3 regions of the Akkermansia sp. BCRC 18949 genome follow, and region 1 is predicted to be linked to each of the others. Evidence: riboswitches for the same ligand, from Rfam matches in the RefSeq annotation. Region 1 holds a riboswitch; each other region holds the start of a gene.

Region 1 (3,203 bases):
GGCCGCCGTGAGCACGCTTTTTCCAGCGTCGGAGCAGGTGCCCTGAATCATCAGGGCCGGTTTGGGCAGTTTGCGGAGAATGGCGGGGCCGTCTCCCTTCAGCTCGGCCCGCAGGGCCTCTGCCAGCAGGGCGTGTTCTTCCGGCGTGCGGACGCCTGCACGGAACCAGCCGCCGTTTTCCAGCCCCGGATAATTGGAGCAGTCGCGCAGCGCGATGCCGTGGTTTTTCAGGAGCCGGGCGGCCAGGCCGGAAGGCGCCCCCGCCAGGCGGAAGAGCAGGAAGTTGGCTCCGGACGGGAGCACTGCGGCGCCCGGCAGGGCGGAAAGCCTGCGGAACAGGTCTTCCCGGCGTTCCCGGTTCAGGGCGCGTTCCCCGTCCGCCCATGAAGGGGGCTGTTCCAGGACGGCCTGCACCGCAGCCGCCGCAAAGGCGTTCACGTTCCACGCGGGCAGGGACTGCCTCAGCCGTTCCGCCAGCGGAGCGGCGCAGACGGAAAAGCCGCACCGGACGCCGGCGATGCCGTAAAATTTGGTCAGGGAACGCAGGACCACCAAGTTGGGCAGAAGGGCCGCGTCACGGAGAAGCGATTCCGTTCCGTCCGCGTAGTCAATGAAGGATTCGTCAATAATCCAGATGACTCCGGGGCGGTCCCGCACGGCCTGGCGCAGGGCCGGAACGTCCAGCAGGCCGCCGGACGGATTACAGGGATTCGCCAGGAAAACGGCGCTTCCGCCTGCGGCCTGTTCCGCCGTCAGGAGGGGTGACGGAATAAAGGAATTCCGTTCCTCCGTCCGGATGGAAAGAACGTCTGTGCCATGGCGCAGGCAGGCCAGCCTGTATTCGGAAAAAGCGGGTTCCGGAATAACGGCCTGTTTCAGTTCCAGCGCGCGCGGGAGGGCGTGAATCAGTTCGTTGGCTCCGTTGCCGAAGGTGAAGCAACCGGAAGGCAGCCCGTAATGAACCGCTGCCAGTTCCCGCAGCTCCGCCATGTCCGGGGAGGGGTAGGGAACGGCTGCATCCATGGCCTTCCACAGCGCGGAGGCAATGAACTCCGGCATTCCCTCCGGCCTCAGGTTGACGCTGAAATCCAGAATCTCCCGTTCGGGCCGTCCGGCATCTGCCGCCAGGGATTTTAAATCTCCTCCGTGTGAAAAACTGTTCATACCGTAGTAGTAGAGACCGGAAGTCCGGACGTCCGCGTGTGCCGGGAAAAGGAAGGAAACGCCTTGAAGAAACGGTTTTTCCGGAAGTTGGGAACTCCTCTGAAAACGGAAATCCTTCCCCGCTGCGGGAAGGAGGGTGAAAGGCGCGTCATGGGCGCATCATGTCCTGTACGCGCCGGGGGTGACAAGACAAAAATGGAGAACTCCGGTTGGAAAAACGGGATGGCGTGCGGCGGCTGAAAAGAGGAAGCGTCCGCAAAGCGGCGGAATGTTCAAAGAAAAATTTTTTTGGCTTGTCATACCGGTCTCTTTGGTATTTCATCCGTCTCATGAACCCTTATGGGAAGGGTTACAGACCTCAGGGACGCCCGTAGCCGGGCAGGAAATAGATTGGGGAATACCGGTGTGAATCCGGAGCGGTACCGCCACTGTAAGCGAGCCTGTCTCGCAAGCCAGAAGACCAGCCTGTGGGGTTGTCCAACTGTTCGGCGAGTTACCGAACGTAAGGCACCACAACCATGCTTTATACGAAGAAAGCCCTTCAGATGGGCGCTATTGCCGTTGGCCTTGCCGCATTCGCAGGCCAGTCCTCTCTTGCCGAGTCCGCTAAAAAAGAAGACTCCAAGCCCTCCGCCAGTTCGGAAACCATGCAGGTCATGCCGGAATTGACCATGGCGTCCCACTTTACGGGCGTGCCGTACAACCGGTCCGGGGTATCCGTTTCCATCATCAATCCGGAAGAATTCCAGAAGGCGGCCATTGAAACCCTGACAGGAGCCCTTTCCCAGACTCCCGGCGTCTTCACGCTGGACGGCGGCGGCACCTGGCAGCGCGGTTCCGTGAGCAACACCGTCATCCGCGGGATGAACAAGGAAACCTACACCCTGACCATGGTTGACGGCATGCGCATCAGTGATGTCAACATGTCCGGCAACAAGCTGCTGGGGATCACCAATCTCTTTACGGTGGGCAATGTGGAAGTGGTGAAGGGCGCCCAGGGCGCCGTCTTCGGTTCCGGTGCCATTGGCGGCGTTGTTGCCATGGACACCCCGGAAGGGGAAGGCGATCCCGTGACCAGGATTTTTGCGGAAGCCGGTTCTTTCCATTCCTTCAACAGCTACGCGACTTCCTCAGGCAAGATCAAGAAGCTTTCCTACTTTGTGGGCGTGGGGTTTGAATCCACGGAAAACGATCCCACCATTTATCCGGCCATTTATGACAACCGGAAAGGCATGAACGACTTCCGCCAGTGGCAGGAAGCCGTGCGCCTGGGCTATGACGTCAATGACAAGGTGAAGGTGGGCTTTACCTACCGCCGCCTGGATTCCTACTTTGAATACCCCACGCCATATGTGGATTACGACCAGTGGCCCGCCGTGACGGACCCCCACCTGTACAACACGGAAGACAAGAACCGCAGCAACCTGGTGACGGGGCGCGTGGATGCGGAAATTACCAAGCTGTGGTCCACCAGCTTCATGATCGGGCATTACAACATGGACTATTCCACGCATACGCCGGGCTTCGATTTCCAGCCCAACGTGATGCGCAACCGCCGCTTCCAGACGGAATGGCGCAATGCACTTACGTGGAACAAGGAATGGAAGACGGTCGCCGGCATGGCCTGGGACCGCTCCGACTACATGAGCGAAAACAATTACGTGGCCAAGGATGAATGGCAGAGCACGCTTGCCTTCTTTGCGGAGCAGATGTGGGCGCCCACGGACAACTTTGACGCCAGCGTGGCCCTGCGCCTGGAGCATGATTCCGTTTGGAACAACCACTTCACGTGGCGTTATTCCAATTCCTGGAAGGTGACGGGCAAGGATTCCCCCACCCGTATTTTCGGTTCCGTGGGTTCCGGCTTCCGCGCCCCCACCTACTTTGAACAGTACGCCGCCAATTACGGCTACGTGGGCAATCCGGACCTGGACGTGTCCAAATCCCTGGGCGGAGACCTGGGCGTGGAACAGCGCCTGGCGGACAACCATTACGCTTCCGTAACGGGGTTCTGGACCCGCATTAACGATGAAATCGGC
Region 2 (3,203 bases), 1.1 Mb from region 1:
TCTTCATCACAGAAGGGGCAGTACTGGTGCTCCCCGCGCAGGTAGCCGTGCTTGTCGCAGACGGAGAAGAGCGGGGTGACGGTCAGGTACGGCATGCGGAAGCGGGTCAGCACCTTGCGGACGATGTCCCGGCAGGCTTCCGGGGAGCTGATGGCTTCATTCATGTACATGTGGAAGACGGTTCCCCCCGTGTAGCAGCACTGGAGTTCGTCCTGGAGCTGGAGCGCACGGAACAGGTCGCTCGTGTGGTCCACGGGGAGCTGGGAGCTGTTCGTGTAGTAACGCTGCCCCACGGGCCCGGCCTGGAGGATGTCCGGATAGCGCTTCTGGTCCTCCCGGGCAAAGCGGTGGGTGGTGCCTTCCGCAGGGGTGGCTTCCAGGTTGTACAGGTTGCCGGTTTCCTCCTGGTACTCCTGCATGCGCAGGCGGATGAATTCCAGGATTTCCTCCGCAAAGGTCCTGCCTTCCTCGGAGGTGATGTCCATCGAGTCGTTGGAGAAGTTGCGCAGCAGTTCGTTCATGCCGTTGACCCCGATGGTGGAGAAGTGGTTGCGGAAGGTGGGCAGGTAGCGCCTGGTGTAGGGGTACAGGCCGCGGTCGTACATTTCCTGGACGAAGGTTCTTTTCTTTTCCAGGCAGGATTTGGCCAGGTCCAGCAGTTCCCCCAGCCGGGCGAACAGTGCTTCCCGGTTCTGCTTGAACAGGTAGCCCAGCCGGGCCAGGTTGATGGTCACCACGCCGATGGAGCCGGTCATTTCCGCGGAGCCGAAGAGGCCGCCGCCGCGCTTGAGCAGCTCCCGCAGGTCCAGCTGGAGGCGGCAGCACATGGAGCGCACGGCGTCCGGCTTGTAGGCCCGTTCGTCCGGCACGCGTTCCCCGTTTTCATTCACGGTGTACTGGCTGCCGATGAAGTTCTGGAAGTAGGAGGAGCCGATCTTGGCGGCGTTTTCAAACAGGAGCGGCACGTTTTCCCCTTCCCAGTCAAAGTCTTCCGTGATGTTGACGGTGGGGATGGGGAAGGTGAAGGGCTGCCCGGTGCTGTCCCCTTCCGTGAGCACCTCGTAAAAGGCCTTGTTGATCAGGTTCATTTCCTTCTGGAAATGCTTGTAGGTCAGCTCTGTCAGCTTGTTCACGCCGCGTTCCCGCGCCAGGGAGAGCAGGCCCGGGTCCTCCACCCCTTCAAAGAGGTGCTCCCCGCCGCTGAAGGGGGCCTGGTCCCGCAGGTCCCGCGGCACGGTCCAGTCGATCGTGACGTTGGTGAAGGGGGACTGCCCCCAGCGGGAGGGCACGTTCAGGTTGTAGACGAAGCTGCGGATGTCCTTCTTGATGCGCGTGAAATCCGCCTGGTCCTTGAAGGCGTAAGGCGCCAGGAAGGTGTCAAAGGAGCTGAAGGCCTGGGCTCCGGCCCATTCGCTTTGCAGAATGCCCAGAAAGTTGGCCATCTGGCCCAGTGCTTCCCGGAAGTGGCGCGGCGGCCTGCTGTTCACGCGGCTGCGCACGCCGTTGAATCCTTCGTTGAGCAGGTTGCGGAGGCTCCACCCGGCGCAGTACCCGGTCAGGCAGTCCAGGTCATGAATGTGGTAGTCCCCTTCCCGGTGGGCGGCCCCCTCCCGTGCGGAATAAACCTGGTCCAGCCAGTAGTTGGCAATCACCTTTCCCGCCGTGTTATTGATGAGGCCGGCGTTGGAATACGTGGTGTTGGAGTTGGCGGCGATGCGCCAGTCGCTCTGGCCGATGTATTCCTCCACCGTCTGCTTGCAGTCCACGTACGTGTTGCCGGAATAGAGGCCCCCGAGCTGTTCGCGCTGCATTTTGTGCAGGAAGCGGTAGGTGATGAAGGTCTTGGCCGTGTCAAAGTATCCGCAGCGGAACAGGGCGCGTTCTATCATGTCCTGGATTTCTTCCACATGCGCGCAGTCCTGATGGCTCAGCTTGGCCTCCACTTCTTCGTAAATGGAACGGTTGTAGGCGGTGCCGGAGCTGTGGAACGCGTTCTTGACGGCTTCCTCAATTTTGTAGCCCTGGTATTGTTCCTTTTTTCCGGAACGCTTGATGATGCTTGTTGCCATGGTGGGTGTCTCGCTTGGAAGGGATGATGACCGCTCATCCGCGAGCCTGGGCAAAAGCCTGGAAAAATCATAGGCAGGGGCCGCCGCATGCGTGCATTTTTAACAAGGGGCACGATGAGGACCTGTGCGTATGTTCATCCTGTCCGCGGGATGGGATACGGGGGCATCAGGTCGTCTTCTGGCTTCCGGTGCGACATGTGATGGGGACTTCCCGACTGCTGGCAGTCAGTGTCCGGTCCATCGTCTACCGGTTACAGCGGCGCGTCCGCGACGGATTTTCACCGTCTTCCGTTACCTGCGCTGAAACGCAATGAACCACAGAAAGAGAGCCCCCGCAAGGAAAATGTATAAATAATGTATTAAATATTTATAATGATACAATATGTTGTATATATGCTGCAGGGAATGGTTGATAACGCGGCATTCCCTTCCGTCATGGCACCATATGTGCCCTTGCCTCCCCTTTCCGGGGACCGGGGGAAAACGGGACAGGCCGAAAAGGGAAGATTCATTCCTCACGGAGAAATTTCAGCGCGGCTTTTTCCGTACCAGTCAAATGAATTTCTTTTCCTTTTCAAAAAACGGATGGCGTAAATCCTTCCTGCTGCTGGTTCTTCCCGCGCTTTCTGCGGGGAGCCCCGCTTCCGGCGCTCCCGCGGACTGGAATGAAAAGACCATCCGGGATAATCTCCGCCTGGTGGCGAAATGGCAGGCGGAGCATCCCAGAAAACGCTCGCCGCTGCACTGGACCTACGGCGCCTTTTATTCCGGCCTGGTGCAGTATGGCCTGGCCGTCCCGGAAGGGCCGGGATTGCCGCTGCTGAGGAAAACAGGAGGGGAACAGGAATGGAGAACCCTGAAACGGCATTACCATGCGGACGATCACGCCGTGGGCCACGCCTGGATGGAGATGGCGATGGAAGACGGAAATACCGCTGCGGCGGAGAAAATACGCGCCGTGCTGGACGGGGTGATGAACCGGCCCTCCTCCGCTTCCCTCCAGTTCGGGACTCCCGGCTGCCAGGACCGCTGGAGCTGGTCGGACGCCCTGTTCATGTCCCCTCCCGTGTTCGTGAAGCTGGCGGCCTATACCGGAGACCGCCGGTATCTGGAATTCATGGACAGGGAATACAA
Region 3 (3,203 bases), 760 kb from region 1:
GGTGCGGGAGTGCCTGGTGCCGTTCATGCCTTCTTGACGAACATCAGGGAAAGGTATTCTTCCGGCCTTGCGTCAATGACGTGGATGTCGTCCGTAATAAACTCGTCGGGCATGCCGAGCCTTTCCCCGTAAATGACGCGGATGTCCTTTTCCCGCCGGATGCGCTCCATCAGGCGCGCGCGGCTGCGGTAGGTCTTCATGAGAACGGTGGTGGTTCCGGGCGGGAACTCCAGGGAATCCGCCATCTCCGGCTTGAAGGCGGGAATGACCCGGAGCCGTTCCCCGTTTTCCACCAGTATTTGGCGGCTGCGGGCCGCCAGGGTGCAGAAGGAGGTGACGCCCGGCACCACTTCCGCGTGCAGGCCGGGATTCCGGCTGAGCAGGAGGCTCAGAATATAGCCGAAGGTGCTGTAGGTCATGGCGTCTCCCAGCGTGGCAAAGGCGCAGTCCAGGCCGCGGGAAAGAACTCCCTCAATAATGGCCGTATTCTTTTCAATCTGCTCCTGCCTGGTTCTCGCGTCGCGGGACATGCTGAAAACCAGCTTGCGGAACTCTGCCTTCACGCCGCCCACGGAACGCACCACCGCTTCGGAAATGCTGAAATCGCTGTTGGGTCCGGTCACCGTAAACACCACGTCCACGGAGCGGAAGACGTTGACGGCCTTGAGCGTGAGGTATTCCGGATTTCCGGGGCCGATGCCTACCCCGTAGAACTTTCCAGGGCTGGCCATGTCAATGCGCTTGTTTGGGGATCATGAGGTCGTCCTCCGTGGTCCGGGCATGGCGGGAAAAAACGGCGCGGATGCCCGGGTTTTCCCCCAGCCCACGCAGGTGGGTCTTGACGGTGAAGCCCTCCTTCCTGAGCATGGAAGCCCAGGAATCCTCCTCATCCCCGCCCAGGTCGTTCTTGGCGTGGTCTCCGGCCACCAGCATGAAGGGGGCCAGCCAGACGGTCTTGGCGCCGGACTTTTTAAGCTGTTCCAGAATGGGGGCCACCCCCCGCGTTCCTTCCACGGTGGCGAAAAACGCCAGGCTGTCTCGGTCGTTCAGCTCGCGGGCGAAGTCGGAAAGCACCATGTCGCAGCGTCCTTCCTGCTGGCCGTGCCCCATGAGCAGGATGGCTTCATCCTTCTTCCGTTCCGCGGGGAAATGCTCCAGAAGGGCCGTGATGGCCTCGTTCCTGTCCCGTTCGCTTTCCAGCAGGGGGCGGCCGATGAACACGTGGTCAAAGCTGTCCGGATGGCGCGCCAGGAAACTGACGATCTGCCTCTCCATCCGGGAAAACTCCTCGCCGGGGGCGATGTGGAGGGACTGGACGCGCAATGTGCGTATGCCTTTGCGGGCCATCTGTTCCAGATTTTCCTCCACGGAGGGAACGGGGGTTCCGCGTCCGGCAAGCTTCTTGCGGATAATGCTTGAAGTGTAGCTCCACTTCAGGCGGTCCGGGGCATAATGGGCCAGCATGTCCTTCTCCAGCTCCTTGTAGGAGACGGTAGCGTCCTGGTGGCTGGTCCCGAAGGCCACGAGAAGAAGCCCTTCCTGCCGTGACGGCGCCGCCTGTTCCGCCGGGGCGGGGGACGCTTCCTCCCTGCATGGGGCGGCGGAAAGCACGGGCAGGGAAAACAGGGTGAGTCCTGCAAGAAAAACGGAGGAAAGGGGCAGGAATGCCCCCGGCACGTAAGAGGATGCTTCAATCATGCGTTGATGAGGTATGGTGAACCGAAGCAAGGATATTCGGACTCCGGGTCTCCAACCTCCCCCTCGCCTTCACCCTCCGGAATGGGAGGACTGGCTGACCGGAACGCTGGCGGAAAAGCGTTCCTTGAGGGTTTGTAACCCGATACCGCAGCGCGACTGTTTCCGGTTCTCACGGAATTCCCCGTTGCTTCGGCGTGTTTAATGGCGTTTTTAGCCGTCACTGTCAATGTTTATTAGAACGCCGCCGAATTTCCGGAGGCTGGGAAAAAATGTGCGTGGACGGGTAAAAACCGCCTTTTGGCCGTTCCTGCGCCTGCTCTTGGAAAAAATGCAGGGTTCCGGATGCGGAAGCGGTGGAAGACGGGGCATTCCGGGGTGCAGAAATCCCGGCGGAAAAGAGAGGGAGGAAGCGGCCCATTCCGTACCGTGCCGGGGCTTTCCAATCCGGTGGGCCGCAGGCCGGAGTTTGCTGCTTGCAGAAGGCGGGGCAGGTATGAGAACATGGAGCATGGCTTCTTCCCCGAATGTTGTAGAATATATCTGTTTCCAGCTCCGGCATGCCGGGGACATTTCCTTCAAAAAAATGTTTGGGGAATACGGCCTGTACTGTGACCGGAAATATTTCGGCCTGGTATGTGACAACCAATTATTTGTCAAAATCACGGAGCCGGGCCTGAAGCTGCTTCCGCAGCAGGAGCAGGGCAGTCCCTATCCCGGCGCCAGGCCGCATTTCCTGATGACGGAACTGGACGATGACCGGACTCTCTCCTCCTTTGTCCGGGCAACCTGTTCCGTTCTCTCCGCTCCGGATGTCTTATCCGGGAAGAAGAAAAAAGCTTCCGGAGAAAAAAGAAACAGGCGTCCGTTAACGCCTGTTTGTTCCGGATGAAATGCCGTTCGGCTGAAAGGCTTATTTATCTTCCGGAGCCTCTGGCACAGCCAGGGAAGAAAGGCTCTTTTTCAGATTGCCCGCAACGGTCTGCGTGGCTTCATTGTCGGACTCCGCGAATTTGTCCACGGCCTGCGTCAGGGATTTGAGGTCGGATTCGGAAACCTTTCTCCCTTTCGCCTTGCGCTGCTCCAGGGCGGAAATCTTCTTGTTGAGGTCGGCCAGCTTCGGCAGGTCCTTGTTCGCCTTCAGAGTCGCCAGCGGTTCGTCAAACTCCTTGACGGAGGGGACCGCCGTCTTGAGGCGCGTGATGGCCGTCACCGCTTCCAGCGGGTTGGACTGGATCTGGGCCTGCACCATGTCCTTGGCGTCTCCCAGCCATTCGTCAAAAGCGGCGCAGACGGCCTGGGCCTCCTCGTCATCTGTTTTCTTCCGCAGGGGCGTGATCTTGGACTCGATGTTGCTGCCGTTGGAAACGACTGTCTTGGCCAGGGACTTGTACTTGTCCAGCTCCACGCCTTCCAGGATGGGAAGGCCGCGTTCCACCTTCATCACCTCCTTTTTCACCAGGTCGTAAAGCTGGGTGGGATGCCCCTTGGCCACCACCTTTCCGTTG

Evidence for each region. Region 1 has a riboswitch for cobalamin ahead of P8A25_RS08185 (TonB-dependent receptor). Riboswitches for the same ligand answer to the same signal wherever they lie in the genome.
Region 2: another riboswitch for cobalamin. It lies ahead of P8A25_RS12725 (ribonucleoside triphosphate reductase); the one in region 1 lies ahead of P8A25_RS08185 (TonB-dependent receptor).
Region 3: another riboswitch for cobalamin. It lies ahead of P8A25_RS04880 (sirohydrochlorin cobaltochelatase); the one in region 1 lies ahead of P8A25_RS08185 (TonB-dependent receptor).

The regions. Positions count from the first base shown of each region.
Region 1 is NZ_CP123619.1:1,944,820-1,948,022, reverse strand. It holds gene P8A25_RS08190 (cobyric acid synthase) at 1-1,164, opposite strand, end outside; cobalamin riboswitch at 1,501-1,648, shown strand; gene P8A25_RS08185 (TonB-dependent receptor) at 1,683-3,203, shown strand, end outside.
Region 2 is NZ_CP123619.1:3,026,075-3,029,277, reverse strand. It holds gene P8A25_RS12725 (ribonucleoside triphosphate reductase) at 1-2,069, opposite strand, end outside; cobalamin riboswitch at 2,220-2,421, opposite strand; gene P8A25_RS12720 (glycoside hydrolase family 88 protein) at 2,626-3,203, shown strand, end outside.
Region 3 is NZ_CP123619.1:1,182,896-1,186,098, forward strand. It holds gene P8A25_RS04870 (hypothetical protein) at 1-27, opposite strand, end outside; gene cobI (precorrin-2 C(20)-methyltransferase) at 24-731, opposite strand; gene P8A25_RS04880 (sirohydrochlorin cobaltochelatase) at 733-1,698, opposite strand; cobalamin riboswitch at 1,708-1,913, opposite strand; gene P8A25_RS04885 (TfoX/Sxy family protein) at 2,192-2,587, shown strand; gene P8A25_RS04890 (TlpA disulfide reductase family protein) at 2,609-3,203, opposite strand, start outside.